DNA from 4 places in the Psychrobacillus sp. FSL H8-0510 genome. Region 4 is predicted to be linked to each of the others. Evidence: riboswitches for the same ligand, from Rfam matches in the RefSeq annotation. Region 4 holds a riboswitch; each other region holds the start of a gene.
What was found. A riboswitch is a leader RNA that binds a small molecule or an ion and turns the genes downstream of it on or off. The one in region 4 is predicted to bind cobalamin.
Positions count from the first base shown of each region.

Region 1 (5,637 bases), 2.9 Mb from region 4:
CTTTTGCTTTTAAATCTTCATATAATTGCACCATCTCTCCAATTGGAGGTTGAGAAGTTTTTGGATGAATTTTTGCTGTGCGTAACTTGTCATAAAATTCGTCGTGAGTCATATCAATTGTTTCTTTAAAAGCACCATCTTCAAATACGATATTTAAGGGAAGGACATATATATTATGTTTTTCAATGAAAGTTGAGTCTAATAAAGCGGCAGTATCAGTAATCCAAGCAACTTTTTTCTTCATAATGTAGAACTCCTTTTTGTGCAATCTTATTAGTGCTAATTTACAGGAGACATTATATTAGCAATAGTGTTATATGTCATGTTTTGTCGATATTTCGGAATCTAGTACATATTTTGAACATAATTACGTAGGGAAGTGAATTATGAAGGGGGCCTTCTCCTGTAAAGAGCTTATACATGTGCATGAATTATATAATGATAGATATTTCTTGGAGGTATGAGAATGGAGTTAAGACAACTAGTAGCAGAAGACGCGAGTGCTTATTGGGAGTTAAGATTAGAAGCATTGAAAACAAGCCCAGAAGCCTTTGGTGCGAGCTATGAAGAGGCAATGCAGCGAGACAATCCAATTGAACGAGTAAAGGGGAATTTAAGCGTAAAGGGAAATTATACATTTGGGGCGTTTGATCAATCTAAATTAGTAGGAATGGTCACTCTTGCACAGGAGAGTAACTTAAAAATGAAACATCGTGCAAATATTTTCGCTATGTATGTCAGTCCAATCGGCAGGGGGCAAGGGACAGGCAAAGCACTAATGAGATTGGCAATTGAACAAGCTAGAGAGAGTCGCGAAATTGAAAAGATAAACCTCTCCGTAGTAACAAGTAATGAGGCGGCAAAGAATCTGTATCTTCAACTAGGATTTAAAGTATTTGGGACAGAAGACATGGCATTAAAGGTTGGGGATACTTATTACGGTGAACATCATATGTCACTAATATTGAATTGAGTGGAAGGAGGAAACGAAATTAATTCTCACATCATCGAAGAAATTGTAAAATGTATGCCAATAAACGAATTTGATTCGACCATTCAGAAGGTGCAGACAGAGCATCGACTAAAGCTAGTAGACTTTTGGAATATTAAAGAAGGTAGCAAAGTGCTAGAAATTGGCTGTGGACAAGGAGATACGACAGCAGTTTTGGCTTATACAGTTGGAGAGACAGGATTTGTTCATGGAATCGATATAGCTTCACCGGACTATGGCAGCCCAGTTACTTTAGGTAATTCAATGGCCTTCTTGAAGAACTCGCCCCTAGGAAATCGGATTAAGGTAAATTTTGAATTGGATATCCTTCAAGCAGAAGTGGATTTCCCTGAAAAATCTTTTGATTTATATTGTGCTGTCTCATTGTTCTTGGTACTTAAAATCACCCGAAGAATTCCTGGGTATGTTAAAGAAAATCAAAAAATGGACAAACGTATTATGCTTTGCCGAGTGGGACACGAGAGTTCAGACTAATGAGCAGCTTCCACACTTCTTGTCAGTACTCATCCAAGCTCAATATGAGTGCTTTGTAGAAAACAGTTTAGTTAATGTTCGAACGTTATTTACACCTAAGGACATTCAACAAATTGCGGAAAAAGCTGGTTTCGAAATTACAACGGAAAAAATTATCGACTCTACTCATCTTCAAGATGGCAAATGGGAAATAGAATATACATTAACAGATTATAAAGAATTAATAGAAGCTGCCGACCATTTACCTATCAAATATAAAGCTTTAATACAATCAGAAATGCATCTATTAGAGGAAGCAAGAAGTCAAAACAAATACACATTCACAGCAAGAATAGGAGAATAAAATGAAAGAGTTAACAGAAGAGATAAAGAGATTCCGGGACGATCGAGGTTGGGGAGGAAACCACGATGCTCGTAGTCTTGCTATTTCAGTATCATTAGAAGCAAGTGAGTTATTAGAGCATTTCCAATGGGTTACTGCAGAGGATGCGATAAAAAAAGACAAGCAGGCAATTGCTGACGAAGCGGCAGATGTATTTATTTATCTTTTGCAATTTGCTGATGTGCTCGGAATTGATTTAATAGAGGCTGCACAGCAAAAAATGAAGAAAAATGCTTTGAAATATCCATTACCTGAAGACAACACTGTACTTATAAGTGAAAAAAGTTGACTCGTTATCAGTCAACTTTTTTTTGTTGAAACCATTGAAAAAATGACATTAATAATAGCGCAGTAATAGCCCCAGTTGTATCCAACAAGACATCTTGAAGAGAAGCTGTACGACCACTTGTAAACGATTGTCGAAATTCATCGGCAACAGCAAGAAGCATAGTGATCACAACTGTTGTAATTTTACGATACTTAAATGGAGGTAACGCAATATAAATGGCTAAAGCAATGATTCCAAAATAAACAAAATGGGTACCTTTTCTTATCAAAAATTCTACAAAAGCATAGTAGCCACGCTCTTCCACAGAAACGAGAATGCCCCAGTATGGAACTTGAAAAATACGAAGAAAAGATTCTAATGGTTTGTTAGGAAGCCATGCTTTTAAGACATCCTGCATAGATTGCTGTTCAGCTGGCTGCCCTGATGCCAAAAATACAATAACAAGTAATATTAAAAACGGGATAAGTTTTTTCATATACTGACATTAGCACAAAAGCGGTGAATTTACATGCGTGAAAATTATTGTGCATGCTAGGGAGATGGCTATGGTAAACTAATTGTAAGTGAATAATTTTCGCAGGGAAAAGGTGCTAACTTGTTAGCTTAATTTGGGAATTCGGTTAAAATCCGAAGCTGTTTCCGCAACTGTAAATGCTGATGAAATAAGAAAAATACCACTGTTGACTAGTCAATGGGAAGGTTCTTAGAGTAAATTGATGCATAAGCCAGGAGACCAGCCTTTTCTTGAACGTATAGATACTCTTCGGAAGTTAAGGGATTGTACGGCACGTTTCTATTTTTCTGTTTTTTTATCGTTAAATAGGTATCACGCCGCCCTTGTTTGGGTGGCGTTTTTTTTGTGCTGTTAACTAAAAAAGTACTATATGCTTGAAAATTCACCAATAAAAGGAAAGGAGGAGAAGTAATGAAAAAAGATATTCGCTATATTTGCTATCCGTTTATGCGTGAAACACCTTCTGCTGTAGATTTTGAAATCCGTACAGATTCGTTGACTACTCGTATTGGACTAGCAGCTTCTTTAACAAAGGATATACCAAAGATTTACGAGGATTTGATGTATTTGGCACCAATGGCTTACCATTTAAACGGGTCTGTTCGAGGGAAGATAGCCATTACAGAAGACGATTTACAAGTTCTAAGTGATATGTACGATTTCTATGTAGAGGAAGTAAAAGGTAGAGTAAATATATTTGTACTACCACAGGGTACGACTGCAGCTTGTGAATTACATGTTTGTAGAAGTGAAGCAAAAAAGTCAGTTAGAGCTCTTCATAAAGTTTCGTTAGAAAGAGAAATTCCTGAGATTTTGTTTGACTATGCACAGTTATTAGCAAATGTGTTGTTTGCGATGGCAGTTTATGTGAACAAACATCATGGAGTGGAAGAAATTCAATTTGTCAGTAAATCATATCCAATGAGAAAAAAGAAACAACTGGAGGAATAATACTATGAAGAAAAATTATTTATTTAATTGGTTGTCGGTGCTGCTATTTTCATTCTTGCTTGTAGGGTGTTCTGCGGAAGAGAAGACAACTGTGGAAAAACAAGAGGAAGTAGTAGAAGAAGTAAAAGAATACACAGTAACTGATGATGTAGGAAATGAAATTACATTCGAAGAAGTACCCGAAACGATTGTTTCTCTTCAACCGAGCAATACAGAGATTCTTTTTGCTTTAGGTGTAGGCGATAAAATTGTAGGAGCAACAGATTATGATACATATCCTGCAGAAGCACTCGAAATAGAGCGAGTATCTGATTCAGTTGCATTTAATGCGGAAAGAATTACAGAATTGAACCCAGATGTAGTAATAGCGTATACAATTGGCCAAGAAGAAGCATTGCAACTTCTGGAAGATACCGGATTAAAAGTCTTTGTAATTGAGTCTGCAACTTCTTTTGAAGATGTATACGGAGATATCGAGCAATTGGCTACTGTAATGGGCATTGAAGAAAAAGGGCAAGAAGTTATTTCTTCTATTCAGGATACTATTCAAGGAGTTCAAGAAAGAGTAAAATCTGCTACTCCATTAAAAAAGGTATATTATGAAATTAGCCCATCTCCAGATATTTATACAACTGGTAGTAAAACATTCCAACAAGAAATTTTAGCAGCAGCATCGGTCGACAATGTATTTAGCGATCAAGAAGGTTGGATCAGTGTGTCAGAGGAAGATGTTACGGTCAAAAACCCAGAAATTATTTTAACAACTGCAAATTATTTAGATGATGCACCTGGAGAGATTAAATCTCGTGCAGGGTGGGACAAAATACAAGCCGTACAAAACGATTCAGTCTTTTTAGTAGATGGTGACGTTATTTCTCGACCAGGGCCTCGTATTGGTGAAGCAGTGGAATTGATTGCTAAAACAGTGTATCCAGAATTATTTCAATAAACTTAAAGCCTCGTCCTAATTTAGGATGAGGCTTCAGTTTGACGACAAAGGTATTTTTATAAACGGTTATGAATAATGAATGTTCCTAAGGATGTTTATTCATCTTATTAAAAGTAAGATATTGATTACTCTATTGGAACTGTTTATAAGGCAAGGTCCACCACGAAGACTCCAGTGGGAATAGCTTGAGCTGAAGACCCCGCAGGAACGTAGTGACGAGGAGGCTGAAGCTAAGCCCACGGAAAGCGTAGTGGTGGGCCTTGCCGAGTATTTAATATTCAACTCTATACACCTAAAAATGAGGTTGTCTACAGTCTTGAGTCTCACCCTAATTTAGGATGAGGCTTTTTGGGTTTTATATTGAAAATAGTATACTGCTACATGACTCACCTAGTAGTACTTGTGCTCTGCAGATCGTTCCTATTATTTAATCGGTATCCAAATTTCTGAATAGCAATTTTCGCTGGAAGGATCATCATCGGAATACACTTCTAGCTCCGGTGTCCCTGCGGGTTCATATGGATTAGAGGGGAACCACTCCGCATATATTTGTTTCCAGGTATTTTGCATAGCATCTGGCATCGGACCGTGCACCTCAAATACAACCCATTTAGAAGCAGGGATTGTAATAGCTGATAAGTTTTCCGGTACTTCACCTACATAATCTGTTGCAATCCAATAATCAATTAAGCTATTCTCTCGATAAGCTGCGTCTGCAACACAAACACCGAGTACACCCTCAATGTCTCCGTTGTTTAATTGAAATAATAAATCATTTGTTCCATCTGCATGTACATCATTCCAAAACAAAGGAATACCCTGTGTATTTTCTCCATTCTTACAGTTGTATATTCTTTTCACTCCAACAGCTTGAAAGCTTTCTTTTTCGACAATTTTATACTTCATTGGTTCTGCCCCCTTTAAATTTACCTGAATGATCAAGCGGTTATAGGAATTTATTTTCCCTATATTTTTTCTTGCTTCACTAGGCGTAATTCCGTGTTGTTTACGGAACGCTTTTGTGAATGATTCAGGAGTGTCGTAGCCGTATTTGTAGGAGACGTCA
Region 1 is NZ_JBBOYZ010000001.1:3,518,801-3,524,437, reverse strand. It holds gene MHI40_RS17895 (DegV family protein) at 1-244, opposite strand, end outside; gene MHI40_RS17890 (GNAT family N-acetyltransferase) at 467-973, shown strand; gene MHI40_RS17885 (methyltransferase domain-containing protein) at 1,028-1,486, shown strand; gene MHI40_RS17880 (hypothetical protein) at 1,506-1,829, shown strand; gene MHI40_RS17875 (nucleotide pyrophosphohydrolase) at 1,831-2,157, shown strand; gene MHI40_RS17870 (VanZ family protein) at 2,165-2,632, opposite strand; cobalamin riboswitch at 2,726-2,913, shown strand; gene MHI40_RS17865 (hypothetical protein) at 3,083-3,622, shown strand; gene MHI40_RS17860 (ABC transporter substrate-binding protein) at 3,627-4,571, shown strand; gene MHI40_RS17855 (AraC family transcriptional regulator) at 4,995-5,637, opposite strand, start outside.
Region 1: it holds a riboswitch for cobalamin, as region 4 does, so the genes downstream of both, MHI40_RS17865 (hypothetical protein) here and MHI40_RS02975 (ABC transporter substrate-binding protein) in region 4, are expected to answer to the same signal.

Region 2 (5,637 bases), 380 kb from region 4:
GTTATTTAGTTTTGTCTGGGGAATACTTGCTTTTGGATTTTTCATTGGGAGAATCAGTCATAAGTTGCGACTCTTTAGTATAATAGGGTCCTACTGGTTTATTGTCATGCAGTATGGGATTATTCTTTTCCCAATTGCGACCATACTTTTGTGGATTTTCCCAACACATCTAAATTTAATAGGATGGTTAGTTTGTGGGATTTTCATCTTTGTTTTAATATTTGGCACATATAACGCATACACACCGGTAGTTCGTGAGCTTTCTATTGTAATGCCGAAAAAGGGCTCTAAACCAGATTCTATTAAAGTAGTAGTTGCATCTGATTTCCACCTTGGTTTATTATCCAATAAGGCACATTTAACTCGCTTTGTGAAAAAAGCAAATGCTCAGAAGCCAGATTTAGTGTTGTTAGCAGGAGATTTAGTCGATGATGATCCAATTTGGTTTGTGGAAAAAGGTATGTCCGAAGTTATGAAACAGCTACAATCTACGTATGGTATATACGGGGTGCTTGGAAACCATGAATATTATGGAAAGAAAATTCCTCTATTAGTAGAAGAGATGGAAGCATCCAACGTTCACATGTTATTAGATGAAACTATTTTAGTAGCAGATTCGTTCTATTTGACGGGTCGTGAAGACATAACGAACAAAAACAGAAAGCAATTATCTGAGTTAGCTCCGGAAGAAAAGGATTTACCATGGTTTGTAATGGACCATACACCGTCTAATTTATTAATACCTGAGAACGAAAAAGTAGATTTTCATGTGTCCGGTCATACACATCTTGGGCAAATGTGGCCCAATCATTTATTTACAAGAAGGATTTTTGAATTAGATTATGGGTATAGGCAAAAGGGAAGTTTACATGCAATTGTATCTTCTGGATTTGGTTTTTGGGGACCACCTATAAGGTTAGGTAGTCAATCAGAGCTATGGTCAATAAACATTAAGTTAGAGGATGTGGAAGTATAATGGAAGCATGGATTACAGACTGGATGAATCAGTTTGGTTATCTAGGAGTATTTTTATTAATTTTAGCAGAAAATATTTTCCCGCCAATTCCTTCTGAAGTGATTTTAACCTTGGGAGGATATATGACAACGATGACTAGCATGACGAAGCTTGGTATTATTATTGCTTCCACGGCCGGTTCTGTCATTGGTGCGACTATCTTGTATGGTATCGGGTTACTTTTAGATGTGGAGCGGTTGGAGAAAATTGTTGGGAAGTATGGTAAGTTCCTACGATTAACGATTAAGGATATTCATAAAGCCGACGCTTGGTTTGATAAATATGGAGTCTGGGCAGTCTTTTTCGGAAGATTAATACCACTGGTGAGAAGCCTTATTTCAATTCCTGCAGGGATGTCGAATATGAAGTTTGGATTATTTCTTCTATTTACGACACTTGGAACGTTAATATGGAATACAGTATTAGTCTCGGTAGGAGCGGCGGTTGGAGATAACTGGGATGAAATTGTTGGATATATGGATATTTACTCCAATATTGTATATACCATTATAGCTATTTGTGGTATTGCATTTCTGATTTGGTACTTTAAAAAACGAGATTAAGGAGATTTTATGGAAATTTTAGAGTTATTAAAAGCACTTATACTTGGATTTGTAGAAGGAATGACAGAGTTTGCACCGGTATCGTCTACGGGACATATGATTATTGTCGATGATATGTGGTTGAAGACGGAAGATTTTTTAGGGAAATATTCTGCTAATACATTTAAAATTGTTGTTCAATTGGGTTCTATTTTAGCGGTAGTAGTAGTGATGTGGAAGCGATTATTCAGTTTAGTCGGCTTGTATAAAATTGATACAGAAGAATCGAGTAAACAGTTCAACTTGCTTCATGTTATAGTTGGGATTATTCCAGCAGGAGTATTGGGAGTTCTATTAGAAGATTTTATCGATAAGAATTTATTTGGTGTAGAAACCGTAATATTTAGTCTTATAGCGGGTTCTATTTTAATGATTATTGCAGATAAATTTGGACCGAAAAATCCTTCTATCGTAAGTCTAGATCAAATTACATATGCACAAGCTTTCAAAGTAGGTTTAGTACAATGTCTTTCGTTATGGCCGGGGTTCTCACGTTCAGGTGCTACCATTTCTGGTGGTGTATTATTCGGGATGAATCATAAAACAGCAGCAGACTTCACATTCATCATGGCTGTTCCGATTATGGCTGGAGCAAGTTTGATATCTGTTTTGAAAAACTGGGAAGATATTGATATGAACCACTTGAGTTTTTATATAGTAGGATTTATTAGTGCATTTGTTTTTGCACTTATTTCTATTAAGTTCTTCTTGAAATTAATCTCACGCGTTAAATTAATGCCGTTCGCAATTTATCGCATTATTTTAGCAGTGGTTCTTGCAGTTATCGTATTTCTTTAAATAAGTTGGCGAATTTTGTTAAGTAGTTCGTGGAGTAGGACTAAAACTATAGGGAAAAAGCATTGCCTCTGGCAGTGCTTTTTTTGAGTGGATTTGGTATGGACTACTTAGTGAAATAAGAAAAGCACGTCTCTCTTTAAAAGAAAGAATTTGTTAAGGAAAAAGGATGAATATTGGATAATGATTGTCCCTACTACTGGTTATTTATTTTGAAATAAAAGATTGTGAACGTGTTCACTTAAATTATATAGGGATTGAAGCTTTAAGGTGTCTAGAAGAACTAAAGATCGGGTAAAGAATACATAGGAAAAGCAATCAGGAGGTAATTTTTAATGAAGAATCATATTGTTGGCGTATACGAAAATGAACAACAAGCAGCTGAAGTTGTGGAAGATTTAAAAGCGAAGGGCTATACAACCGAAGAAATTTCAGTTATTGCTAAAAATATAAATGAAACATCTGAAATCGCACAGGAATTAAAACCCTCCACAAAGGATGGAGCAATTGTTGGAGCTGTAACTGGAGGAGCAATTGGAATAGCAGGGGTGATAGCAGGGTTATCCACTATATTAATCCCAGGGTTTGGTGCTGTGTTGGCTGCAGGTCCAATTATTACAACAATTGGCGGAGCAGTAGTAGGAGCCAACTCTGGTTCTGGAGGATTAAAACATGCTCTTATGGAAATTGGAGTTCCAGATAATGAAGCTGAACTCTATTCGAATGAAGCACAGGATGGTAAAATCCTGGTATTTCTTCACCCTAAAGAGTGAGGGTCGATTGAGTGGTCAAAAGTAATGTTTGCAAAAATAATATCAAGTGATTTTAGCTAAAAATCGCTGAATCACTTGATGTATTAGTTCCCCTAGAGAATTGACAGCTTGAATTAGGAGTTGCTCAGTTAAACACAATATGTTAGATTATATAAATGAACTAAACACAATATATAGTATGTTAACGATGAAAAGGTACCTTTATGGTTTAAAAGGGAATTCGGTAAAATGCCGAAGCTGTCCCCGCAACTGTAAGTGTGGACGACTGTTGAATAGCCACTGCGAGTGATCGTGGGAAGGACAACAGAAGGATGAAACACGAGCCAGTAGACCTGCCTTTTCATCGGTAAGCAACACTTTCTTCGGGGGTTGAGAGGTGGGAGCGAAGGCCTCTATCTCGAATGATTGATATGTCTTGTTGTATCCTACACTTTTAATTTTGAGCGATGTCTCAGCCGAAGATGGCTGTGTCATCGCTTTTTTTGTTTTGTGGTTTGGAGGGAAGTGCCACATAACTGTAACCGTTTAAAAAATAGGAGGAATTCAAATGACAATCATCTCAAACACAACGAAACAAGAAGTCCTACATAATCTAACAAAAGAATTTGGGGAGGAAAAAATTACTCCTCTTATAAAAACACATGAAAGATGGATGCAAAAACACCCGGAAGGTACAATAGCTGCTTGGTCGAAGTCAATGTCACTAGAAGCATTAAGTTTTCTAGATGAACAAGAAACGTACTGGACCTTTGTAGCAGCAAGAGTTCATTTAGCGCAGGTGTATGAACAAGTAGCTGAGAGAAGAAACACAACTGTGGATGCAGTGTACACAAAGTTTGCTAGTAATGTTCAACTGTTAAGTGATAAAGGCATTTACGATAAACGTCTTAAACAAGCATACTCACTACAAGAACTAGAGCAGCTATCTGAAATCCTCGTACAGGAAAGAGATTATTTATTTACTTATATCGGTCTAAAAACACTATTAGATCGATATGTAGCGAAGGACTTTGATAAAACAATAGTCGAACTGCCTCAGGAACGTTGGCTTATTATTGCAATGACACTGATGAAGGATGAGCAAGAAAATCGTTTAGAGAAAGTAAAAGAATCCTATTGGGCGATGAGCAACCTATATATGACAGTAGCAACACCAACACTATCTAATGCAGGTAAGCCTCATGGACAGCTCTCTAGCTGCTTTATCGATACGGTAGACGATAGCCTTCAAGGAATCTACGATAGCAATACGGACGTTGCAACCCTATCCAAATTTGGCGGGGGTATAGGTGTGTATATGGGCAAAGTGCGTAGCCGTGGATCTTCTATTAGAGGTTTTGTTGGTGCTTCCAGTGGTGTGCTTCCTTGGATTAAACAACTTAATAATACAGCAGTAAGTGTTGATCAGCTTGGGCAACGCCAAGGGGCAGTAGCTGTGTATTTAGATGTTTGGCATAAAGATATATTTACATTTTTAGATTTACGTTTAAATAACGGTGATGAACGACTACGAGCGCACGATATTTTTACTGGTGTATGTTTGCCCGATTTATTCATGGAGAAAGTCGATGCTAGAGAGGAATGGCATTTATTTGACCCTCATGAAGTTCGTCAGCTTAAAGGCTATTCTTTGGAGGACTTTTATGATGAAAAACGTGGCGATGGATCATTCCGCCAAAAGTACGAGGAATGTGTTAGCGATCATCGCTTGTCTCGTGAAACTGTTCCCGCTATCGACTTGATGAAGCGAATTATGCGTTCTCAGCTAGAGACAGGAGTACCGTTTATGTTTTACCGCGATGAAGTCAATCGCAGCAACCCTAACAAGCATGCAGGGATGATTTATAGTAGTAATCTTTGTACGGAAATTTTCCAAAACCAAAGTGCAACTACATTTGAGTCGATTCAAATTGAAGACGATATCATTGTCACTCGTCGTAAACCAGGGGATTTTGTCGTATGTAATCTGTCGTCTATAAACTTAGGGAATGCAGTTCCGGCAGATGTATTAGAAAAGCTTATAAAAATTCAGGTTCGGATGCTCGACAATGTGATTGATCTAAATATGATTCCAGTTCCTCAGGCGGAACGTACAAATTCTAGGTACAGAGGGATTGGGCTTGGGACATTTGGATGGCATCATTTACTGGCACTAAAGAGTATTCGCTGGGAGTCTGATGAAGCGGTTGAGCTTGCGGATTCATTGTATGAAAAAATTGCATACTTAACGATTAAAGCTTCTGCGGAGCTTGCGAAGGAAAAAGGGGCATATCCATTATTTGAAGGGTCAGATTGGCAAACAGGAGTTTATTTTGACAATCGTCAATACGATAGTAAAGAGTGGAATGAATTACGGGATATTGTAGGGGAAAGTGGGATACGGAACGGATATTTAATGGCAGTTGCTCCGAACTCTTCAACATCGATCATAGCTGGAAGTACTGCAAGCATA
Region 2 is NZ_JBBOYZ010000001.1:211,266-216,902, forward strand. It holds gene MHI40_RS01090 (metallophosphoesterase) at 1-976, shown strand, start outside; gene MHI40_RS01095 (DedA family protein) at 976-1,578, shown strand; gene MHI40_RS01100 (undecaprenyl-diphosphate phosphatase) at 1,588-2,415, shown strand; gene MHI40_RS01105 (general stress protein) at 2,748-3,185, shown strand; cobalamin riboswitch at 3,362-3,539, shown strand; gene MHI40_RS01110 (ribonucleoside-diphosphate reductase subunit alpha) at 3,733-5,637, shown strand, end outside.
Region 2: it holds a riboswitch for cobalamin, as region 4 does, so the genes downstream of both, MHI40_RS01110 (ribonucleoside-diphosphate reductase subunit alpha) here and MHI40_RS02975 (ABC transporter substrate-binding protein) in region 4, are expected to answer to the same signal.

Region 3 (5,637 bases), 3.1 Mb from region 4:
GATATGCAAACCTACAGTATTTAGTCGATCATCCATTGACTCAATCGTAACGATAACTACTTTTTTGGCAATTCTACGAGCGTGTTTTAAAATAGTAAACTGGTCTTCCCAAGAAGCATTTGTATATAAATTATACGGTAAATCTATTATTGCGACATCATACATCTCTTCGATGTCTTCAATTGCACTCTTTCGAACATCTCCAGTCAGTCCAAAGTATGCTATATTTTCCCTAGAACCTTCACATACAAGCGGGTTAATATCTCTTCCTACAATATCAATCCCCATAGATAATGCCTCTACTAGTACCGTACCAATACCGCAGCAAGGATCAATAGCTTGAATACCTTTCGGATGTGGAACTGCAATATTCGCTACTGCTCTGGCAACTCTTGTGCTTAGTGCAGTAGAATACTCTCGCGGTTTCTTCATATGATTAAACCAAATAGGTTCGCTTTTCGTGTATAACCCGAAATACCAACGACCTTCAAATGGCACTACAGCGAATAACTGATCCGGATTTTGTAGATCAAAGTTACCTTGCATATCACTTCCAATGGCTCTTTCTATACGAAGCCTCTCCGCATTCTCCACCTTATCTTTTCCTTGGCGGTCATTTATCTTTAAAAATATTACTTTATTCGTTTCTTTTTCTGAACCAAAATTGGGTGCTTGGGAGATAATTTCCTCCACTTTGTCCCCTTCAGCTAAAACCTCTAGTCTTCCTTTCATAAAAGGACTTCTACTAGGATCAATTTTTATGAAACTCTTTAAAATTTTTGTTTCGGTGTCTTTGTCAAAAAAAGAGCGCATCTCTAAATGACACAGAGAGCGTTCGGCCTCGTTATAAGCATATGTATATATAAATGCCGGTTGTCGGCTGTTGTTCATCAATATATTCCCTCCAATAGTGCCTCTATTATATCATGGGTCACCGTTCAAATCATTTTTACAACAGTGAATAGTAATTCATAATTTTATAGAATATAATAAAAATAAGTTTCAGAATTATTTGAAAATGAGGGATATGGATGGAATGGGATGTCATAGTAGTCGGTGCTGGACTAGCAGGACTTGTTGCTACCGCTGAACTTGCGGATGCAGGAAAGAAAGTTTTACTACTGGATCAAGAGCCTGAAGCATCATTTGGAGGTCAAGCCTGGTGGTCATTTGGAGGATTATTTTTAGTAGATTCCCCAGAACAAAAAAGATTAGGTATTCAGGACTCATATGAACTCGCATGGCAGGATTGGCTTGGAACAGCTGGGTTCGATCGGGAAGAGGATCAAGATTACTGGGCGTTGAAATGGGCGGAAGCTTATGTTCGGTTTGCAACCGAGGAAAAACGTAATTGGCTTCACTCACAGGGTGTTCGATTCTTCCCCGTAGTAGGTTGGGCGGAACGAGGAGGCTATCTTGCAGATGGACATGGAAACTCAGTACCAAGGTTTCATATCGTATGGGGTACCGGCCCTGGTATTGTGAAACCTTTTGAAACTCGTGTTCGAGCTGCCATGTCCAAAGGAAATGTAGAATATAAACCTCGACACCAGGTAGACGAACTGGTCATGGACAATGGAAAGGTCATTGGTGTGAGTGGTTCATTATTGACTCCTAGTTCTGCTGGTCGTGGAGAACCAAGCCCAAGAGATGTGGTTGGCCATTTTCAATATGTAGCTAAATACGTAATGGTAACGAGTGGTGGAATTGGCGCTAACCACGAACTGGTAAGAGAAAACTGGCCTTCACGGCTTGGGGAACCTCCTAAACGTATGATTTCTGGAGTGCCAGAACACGTGGATGGACGAATGCTTGCCATTACAGAGAAAGCTGGTGGTCGCTTAGTAAATAAGGATCGCATGTGGCATTATACAGAAGGTATTAAAAACTGGAATCCAATCTGGCCACTTCATGGAATACGTATATTGCCAGGCCCATCCTCGATCTGGTTAGATGCCACAGGACAACGATTCTCTGCTCCAAACTTCCCTGGTTTTGATACTTTAGGAACGTTAGAGGCTATCCAAAGAACTGGGTATGACTACTCTTGGTTTATACTTACCGAGAAAATTATTGAAAAAGAATTTGCCCTTTCAGGATCTGAGCAAAATCCAGATTTAACGGGGAAAAGTATCAAACAGGTTTTGAAGCGAATTTTACCAGGACCCACTGCTCCAGTGAAGGCCTTCATGGAAAATGGAGAAGATTTCATAGTATCTAACAATTTATCCGACCTAGTAGATGGGATGAATAAAATTACTGGCGATAATCTCTTAAACTTAGAACATATTGAGAACCAACTACTAGCCAGAGACCGTGAAATGGATAATAAATTTACAAAAGATCTTCAAGTAACGGCTCTTCGAGGAGCTCGAAACTATATAGGTGATAAATTAATACGTGTAGCATCTCCCCATAAATTATTAGATCCTAAAAATGGTCCTTTAATTGCTGTTCGGTTAAATATTGTGACTAGGAAAACACTTGGTGGATTGCAAACTGATCTCGACGGCCGGGTACTAAATAATAAAGGACTTGCCGTCCCTGGGCTTTATGCAGCCGGTGAAGTAACTGGCTTTGGTGGAGGAGGAGTTCATGGGTATCGCTCTTTAGAAGGGACATTTTTAGGTGGTTGTATCTTTACAGGAAGAGAAGCAGGAAGGGCCTTGGTTCGTAGCCTAAATCAAACTTAACTCGATTACTGAAGTTTCCTAATCTGAAATAGTTACGGACGACATGCGTTGTATATCCATGTCGTCTTTAACCAATTTACCGTAAGTATTTGTATATTTCTTCTCCAATTTGAGCAAGAATTCGTTTCGAAAGTAAATCATCTTCATCCTTTGATAAAACCGTTGCAATTAACTTTCGATTCCCTACATAAAAGATTCCAGCGTCGTGACGTGTTCCAGGAATCCATCCAGTCTTATTGGCTAACTCCCATGGCGTCATCCCATAATCAAAATTAGAGTATGGAGACGGTAACCTTTCAGGTAAACAATCACGTACCTGTTGTTTCTTCATCACTTCTACCATTTGACGGCTTGCTTTACCACTCACTAAATCTCCCATAGCCATCTTATGTAAAAGTATAGCTATATCCGCTGCTGCTATCCGATTAGCACCTTTGGGATTAGACTTACTCAACATGAGCTTGTTATAAAAAGTACTATATACCATTCCTGCTTCCTTCATAGAATTTTGGATATCGTCAACTCCTACAAGGTCGATTAGTAGATTAGTTGCCGTATTATCACTTTGAATAATCATCAGCATTATGATGTCTTGAAGGGGAAGAGATAATCCTGGAGTAAAATGTTGCAATACACCAGAACCTCCCACATACTCTTTTTCATTGAGGATGATTAAGTCCATTAAAGAAAAGTCTCCTCGATCCACTGCTCTATAAACTGAGGCCATGATTGGTACCTTAATGACACTTGCCGCATAAAAAAGCTCCTGTTCATTATGTTCCCATTTCTCCCCTGAATTTAAGTCCTCTAAGACGATTCCCCAAGTGCCTTTTGACTGTTCTACGAGTTTTTGTACCTCGCTCACAAGCTCTTCCAAAATTCTTCCCCCCTATAGAAAATCTATTTATTTTATTATAGACTAACACTTGTTTGAATATTACATTAATTATAAACTATAAAAAGCAAATAGATTTATAGATTTACAATAAAGCTCGGTTTTAACTTTCTATCAACTGAATATTAAATTTTTTATGTTATAGTAAAAGAACAATTGAATAATGTGTAGACTTAGGTGTTCGTTTACGAAAGTAAATGAACTTAAAAGGGAAGTCGGTGAAAAACCGACGCTGTCCCGCAACTGTAAATGGGAGCAATTCTACTATATCCACTGTATGTCATTATGGGAAGGATAGAAAAGCGATGACCATGAGCCAGGAGACCTGCCTATTTCAAGTACACACCAAAAACCTACGCGGATAGGGGGTGTTAAGTGCAGCTATGAACAAGCAAATGCTTGAAATTGCTGTCGTACGAAAAAGCGCAATGAAAACACTGGAGATATTGACTCTTTTCAGTGTGTATTTTGTTACGTTTCAAACGTCTCGACAACAACCAATCATATCCAACTAGCATCTTCTTTTAAAAGAGGATGCTTTTTTATGTTGAAGAAAGGAATGTTGAAATGACTATCGGCACGAAAGAAGATTATATAAATAGATTTAAAAATGTATTAATGACTAATAATATTGGAAGCTCATCCATTTCACTGGATTTGATATTTGAAGCCTTTGGAAAAGAAATTGATACTATCTCAGAAATACACGAACAAGACAAAACTAAATATGTACTCAATTTACAAAAAGCATATAAACAAATTAAAGGTGAGATTTCAGGAATGAAAGAAGATTAAATAAAAAAAGCGAACCGATTTTAATCGGTTCACTTTTTTATAGGTCTTGATAGTCTCTTTGAAATTTACCGCCGTCTTTTACTTCAGAATGATAAAGAGCTTTTAAAGCAAAGCTTTTCTCTAAATCATGCTCCTTCATAACCTCTTTTAAACGTTTGCTTAACTCTGGGCTATATTTCACTAGTTCTTCCATTTTCGATTTCGAATATTGCATGAATTGTACCTTCTTTCTACGTTGTTAGTCTATCTAGTATAGCACTGATACAGGTGTTTTCGCCCTAATTTGCTATAATTAAGTTCAGAGGTGAGTACATGCACAAAACTATTGGAATTCTTGCACATGTAGATGCTGGAAAAACTACTTTTTCAGAGCAACTGCTTTACCATACAAATACCATTAGACATAGAGGACGAGTGGACCATCAAGACTCGTTTCTTGATAGTCATACTATAGAGAAAAATAGAGGAATTACTATATTTGCCGATCAAGGAATCTTTACCTACAACAATTCTACCTACTATATTATCGATACTCCGGGACACGTCGATTTTTCTCCAGAAATGGAACGTGCTATCCAAGTGATGGACTATGCCATCATTATTATTAGTGCTGTAGACGGCATTGAAGGACATACGGAAACTGTTTGGCAATTACTGCGAAAACACCATGTCCCTACCTTTTTCTTTATCAATAAAACCGATTATGAAGGCACGGATCCAACAAGCGTTCTTGCTGAAATTCGCTCCACCTTATCAGAAAATGTGTGTGATATAACGACATCTTTTGACGAAGAACTAATTGAATTTCTTGCAGAGCGAGATGAAGTTCTCTTAGAAACTTATATGGACAGTGGATTCGATAAAGACTTATGGACACAAACGCTTAAACAAATGGTGAAAGAAAACAAAATCTTTCCTTGTGCTAGTGGTTCAGCATTGAAAGATATAGGTATTGTCGAATTTCTAGAAAAACTAGATTCGTTAACCACTACTTCCTATAAATCAGACGATGTATTTGCAGCACAGGTGTATAAGATAAGACATGATGAAAGTGGGAATCGTGTTACCTATTTGAAGTTAGTGAATGGGACATTGAAAGTACGCGACAGTGTAACTTACAATGAACAAACTGAAAAAATAACGCAAATCCGCCAATATAGCGGCAATAAATTTAAAACTACAGATCAGGCTATAGCAGGTGAACTAGTAGCTGTTACTGGCTTAACAAATGCCTCCATTGGGGATGGGCTCGGT
Region 3 is NZ_JBBOYZ010000001.1:3,717,720-3,723,356, forward strand. It holds gene MHI40_RS18970 (TRM11 family SAM-dependent methyltransferase) at 1-891, opposite strand, end outside; gene MHI40_RS18975 (FAD-binding dehydrogenase) at 1,032-2,693, shown strand; gene MHI40_RS18980 (serine hydrolase) at 2,770-3,570, opposite strand; cobalamin riboswitch at 3,747-3,935, shown strand; gene MHI40_RS18985 (hypothetical protein) at 4,156-4,383, shown strand; gene MHI40_RS18990 (hypothetical protein) at 4,421-4,597, opposite strand; gene MHI40_RS18995 (translation factor GTPase family protein) at 4,696-5,637, shown strand, end outside.
Region 3: it holds a riboswitch for cobalamin, as region 4 does, so the genes downstream of both, MHI40_RS18985 (hypothetical protein) here and MHI40_RS02975 (ABC transporter substrate-binding protein) in region 4, are expected to answer to the same signal.

Region 4 (5,637 bases):
AGGTAAGGCCATCTGCACAAAGCTCCAGCCTCGCATCGACACACTACCGAGCAACCATCCAATAATTTGACGCAACTCTTCACCAGTTAAAGCAATCATTAACGAAATTACAGATCCCAAAAAGGAACTAAAAATAATTCCTGTTAAAATAATCGTCTCCATTTTCATCCCACGATCTACTAGCTTGGCGAATGAAATAACTAATAGCATTGTCACTAACGCACCAACCATACTAAAGACAGGTAATGTAAATATCCCTAAAAACGGTATGGAAATCCCGAAAAAGAGCGTAGCCACAGCACCGACCGAGGCACCGGACGAGACTCCTAATGTATAGGGGTCAGCAAGCGGGTTTTTAAGCAAACTTTGAAATGCAGCACCAGCAATCGCCAAAGATGCACCTACTAAACCAGCTAGTACCACTCGCGGCATACGAATCTTCCAAACGATATTGGTCGCTATCGCATCGGCCCCCGTATCCCATAACGTTTGGATCGGCACCTTCACAGAACCGACCGATACACCAAGCCAAATTGCTAACAAAAGCACAAAAATGGACATGATGTAACCGATCATTGATTTACTCACTAAAAGCCTCCGGATAGATTGCTTTCGCAATTTCTTCTAATCCTTCCACTAAACGTGGACCTTGTCTGCTCGTCGTGTCTTCATTTACTTGTATCACTGCATCATTTTGAATAGCAGTAACTGTATCAAATCCATCACGTTGTTTCACTTGTTCTACAATACCTTCTACGTAATCGTATGTGATAAGCATTACATCTGGGTTACGACTTACAATTTCTTCGGGATCAATTTTTACCCAACCTTCTTGATCCTCCATAATATTTGTAGCATTCAACATATTTAATATCTCTTGCATGAACGTTCCATTCCCTGTTGTATAAATTTCTGGAACATCCGAAGTTTCAACAAATACAGTTTTCTTCGATTCTACTTTTTGTACTTTTTGTTGGATATCTTCTACTTTTACTTTCATGTCTTCTACAATTTTTTGGGCTTCTTTAAGTTTCCCAGTAGCTTGACCCATTTCTTCAATAGTTGTATATGTTTCATCAAAATCCTTAGCGTCACTCACCACATACACCAAAATATTCGAATCACGTAGTTGTTGCAGTCCAGCTTCCGCCATTCCTACAATCGATTCATGCGCAAACACAATGTCCGGATCTAACGAAAGGATTTTTTCCACATTGAACTCCATGCCACCGATTTTTTCTTTCTCTAATGCCTCTTCTGGATAGCTTTCAAAATCGTTTACCCCTATAATTTCCTCATTCAACCCAAGTGCAAATAAGATCTCTGTATTACTAGGAATCATGGAGATGATTTTCTCCGGAGCTGCCTCTAACGTAACTTCTTCTCCAACGGCATCCGTCAATGTCATTGGGAATCCTATATTTTCACTGGCCGACTGCTCCGTCTCAGTACTTTCTACCTTTTTCGTTTCTTCCTGTGCGCATCCAACTAATAAAAGTACCGCCATTACAGCGATTAACCATCGTTTTTTCATTTTACATTCCTCCTAATTTAGACAATAAAAAATCTCCCATCCTATGATGAGAGATAGATAGGTATAAACCTGCGCGAAGTCACAACGAGCCAGATCTACACCAAACCTATCCTCGTAGGTAACGGGTGCAAAGCATATAGGCAGGTTTTCTGACTCGTGATATGTTCTATCACTTACAGTGGCGGGACCGTGCTGGACTTTAACCAGCTTCCCTTTTAACTCCAGCAATCCATTGCGAGAGCACCTCTATGCATTAAATTATTCATATTGCTTTGCCTTCATTATACCTTATTTTATACAACTGTCGACTTCGTTTTGAGTGAAGCGTTGCCTGACCTTTGAGATAATGTACATCTTTCTCCAGGTTGGTGATATTACTCTCGTCTATTGGATTACTCGCGAATGATTGGTGGTTACCCGCTTTGGAAGCCCTATTACTTGCGCTCCCGTTTGAAATACTCGCGGATGAAACTGTGTTTACTTACTCTGGCGGGGCATTTACCCTCGTACCGGGAATTACTTCCATCATAATATCTATCTGTATTTTAAAAAACCCTCGACCGAAGTCGAGGGTTTGCAGTTTGTATTACATTTGTTCTGGAGCAGATACACCTAGTAAACGTAAGGCATTTGCAATTGTTTCTCGCGCAGCAGTTACTAGTGCCAGACGAGCTTCTGTTTGAGGAAGATTATCCGCATTTAATACTTTGTCTGCGTTATAGAAGCTATGGAAAGTCGTTGCTAGTTCTTGGATATAGATTGCAATACGGTGAGGAGCACGAAGTTTTGCAGCATCTGCAACTATCTGTGGGAAGTCACCAATTTTTTTAAGTAAGTCTAATTCTTTTTCACTTTGCAATAATTCAAGTGAATCAGTCGATACTTTCATTCCTTGCGTTTCTGCTGAACGTAAAATCGAACAAATACGTGCGTGTGCATATTGAGCGTAGAATACTGGGTTTTCATTGGATTGAGAAACAGCTAAGTCTAAATCGAAATCCATATGTGAGTCACCTGAACGCATACCGAAGAAATAACGTACTGCATCCAGTCCTACTTCTTCTACAAGTTCACGCATGGTAACAGCTTTACCTGTACGTTTACTCATTTTCATTTTTTCGCCGTCTTTATATAATTGGACCATTTGAATAATCGATACTTCTAGTTTTTCACGCTCATATCCAAGTGCTTCAATGGCTGCTTTCATACGTGGAATATAGCCATGGTGGTCTGCTCCCCAAATATTAATCAGTTGATCGAATCCACGAACTAACTTATCTTCATGGTACGCAATATCTGGTAATAAATAAGTGAAAGAACCATCACCTTTAATAAGCACGCGATCCTTATCATCTCCAAATGTCGTCGAACGGAACCATGTAGCTCCTTCTTCTTCAAAAATATGACCATTTGCACGTAACTTATCTAAAGCCACTTCAATTTTGCCGTTCTCATATAAAGAAGTTTCCGAGAACCAGTTATCAAAACCAACACGGAAATCAGCTAAGTCTTTTTGTAGTTTTGCAAGCTCTACTTTTAACCCATGTGCACGGAATGCTTTGTAGCGTTCTTCATCTGACATAGAGACAAATTTATCGCCATGTTCTGCAACAAGAGCTGCAGCAATATCGATAATATCTTGCCCGTGATAGCCACCTTCAGGCATTTCTTGGTCTAATCCTTGAGCTTGGAAGTAACGAGCTTCAATGGAGATCGCTAAGTTATGAATTTGGTTTCCTGCGTCATTAATATAATATTCACGAGCAACATCAAATCCAGCAAAATCAAGAACGTTACTTAAAGAATCACCTACAGATGCCCCACGTGCATGTCCTAAATGTAAATCACCAGTTGGATTTGCAGAAACAAATTCTACTTGAATTTTCTCTCCAGCACCTGAAGTTGAGCGGCCGTAGTTTTCTTTTTCTGTTAAAGCAGCCTTCACTACATCTTGTAAGTAATCTTTACGAACAGTAATATTCATAAATCCTGGACCTGCAATATCCACTTTTTCCATCATTGTTCCAGACAACTCTAGGTTTTCTATGATTGCCTCCGCCACTTGACGAGGATTCTTTTTCGCAAGTTTTGTTAATTGCATCGCAATATTTGTTGCATAGTCACCATTTGCTTTGTCTCTTGGAGTTTCAAGTTGGATAGTTGGAATTTGCTCTTCCGTTACAAGTTCTGCTTTCACTATTGCCTGTTGTAATGCATCTTTAATGGTTTGTTGTAGCTTTTCTACTGCGTTCATTTATTCCGCCTCCGTATAAGTTAGTTCTAATGTATATGTACCGGCCACTTCTTCATTTATAATTAGCTCATATTCCACTTGAAAGCGTCCAACCTCAAAGTGTAAGTGCTTCGTATTTGTTGTAATAATCATTGTCCCATATTGAGTTTCATAGCTCCCAGTTTGGAACTCTCCACGTTCAAGAGGCAAACGCATTTTGACTCCACCACTTCGTAATATCAAGGCATTCTGCCCACTTAGTTTCACAGTCGTTCGAATAGTCTTTTCATTTTGAGATTCTTCATAAACTAAATAATTTTGTTCGCCTTTTAGTGTTAAAGTGCCTTTTGTTTTTATGTTGATTGTTTCTTCTTGGACATTTGGATGACGAATTGTAGAAACTAATTGTACTTTTACTGTCTTTTGTACTGGTGTAGACATGCTTAACATCCTTTGTAGATATTTTATTTATGTCAGCTTCTCAGTTGGCAATAACTAGCGATAGGAAGCTTATTCACACTAACGTTGCATTTTACTATAACCTTCATATTATAGCTTAAATTTAACGTTTATGACAACCAATTGCATAAAAATGTATACCATATTTAGTCTAAAAGGCTATAATAGATTCAGATTATTAAGAAGGTGACTCTATTGCTAATTGACTTTATTATTAACTTTTGTATTCTTTTTACTTTTGCAATTCTTACCTACATACCATTTCAAAACAAATTAAATGTTTATATTCCATCTTCTAAATACACCCCTTTTATACTTGGATTGTTAAGTGGACTTACTGGTTGTTTGTTAATGTTAACTGCTATAAACATTACTGATGTCGTTATTATGGACGGAAGAATGGCTGTTATTGCATTATCCGGTGTCTTAGGAGGACCATTCGCACCTATTATAAGCGGCATTATTATCGGAGTGTTCCGTTTGTTTATGTACGGATATTCTACAAGTGCTCTTATAGCAGGAAGTAGCACTATTATAGTGGGATTGGTTATTGGAGTTTGCAGTTGGAAGAAAACAATGACCTTTCAAAACGTCCCTTACTTTTTTGGTTATTCCATCATACAAACTTCTATTGTTTTAGGTTTCTTAGGCAGTTGGAAATTTGAAACGTCGTTAGCTATTATCAGTTTTATCATATTTTCAATCGTGTCTTTTTCCATTATTTTCATTACCCTTAAACAGCTAAACTCTCTATTTGAAAAAATAAAGCATATTGAAGAGATATCTGTAACAGACTATCTTACGGGTCTATATAATAACCGTAAATTCCAAGAACATACTCAAAATCTTATAGCAAAAAATGAAGTTTTTTCACTCCTATTACTAGACATAGACTATTTCAAAAAGGTCAACGATACATATGGGCACCCCGTTGGAGATGAAGTATTGAAAGAATTAGCACTCCGAATGAAAGATACTAGTAAACCTTTTGGGGGCATTGTTTCTCGAAATGGAGGAGAAGAGTTTTCAATACTCCTCCCAAATACTACAGATGAAAAAGCACTGGAAGTTGCTGATCTAGTTCGACAATCAATAGAAAAGAAATTATTTCAAATCTCAACTGGAGAAAAGTTAGATATAACTACTTCAGGTGGTATTAGTACTTTCCCACAAGATGCTGTAACCACACATGAATTATACAAACTTGCTGATGAAGCCCTTTACCTTGCTAAAACTTCTGGAAGAAATAAAGTAGTTCATATCAATCAAAATATATTGGTTTGATAAAAAAGTGATGCCCTTAGTTAGGACATCACTTTTTCTGCGTTCTATTTTACCCAGCCTAATATCATTTCACGTAGTAATTTACTAGTAGTGTTTACTGTTTGCTCCTGCGCAAGCTCGTCGCAGT
Region 4 is NZ_JBBOYZ010000001.1:592,638-598,274, reverse strand. It holds gene MHI40_RS02980 (FecCD family ABC transporter permease) at 1-576, opposite strand, end outside; gene MHI40_RS02975 (ABC transporter substrate-binding protein) at 581-1,534, opposite strand; cobalamin riboswitch at 1,657-1,797, opposite strand; gene argS (arginine--tRNA ligase) at 2,121-3,788, opposite strand; gene MHI40_RS02965 (DUF1934 domain-containing protein) at 3,789-4,208, opposite strand; gene MHI40_RS02960 (diguanylate cyclase) at 4,422-5,510, shown strand.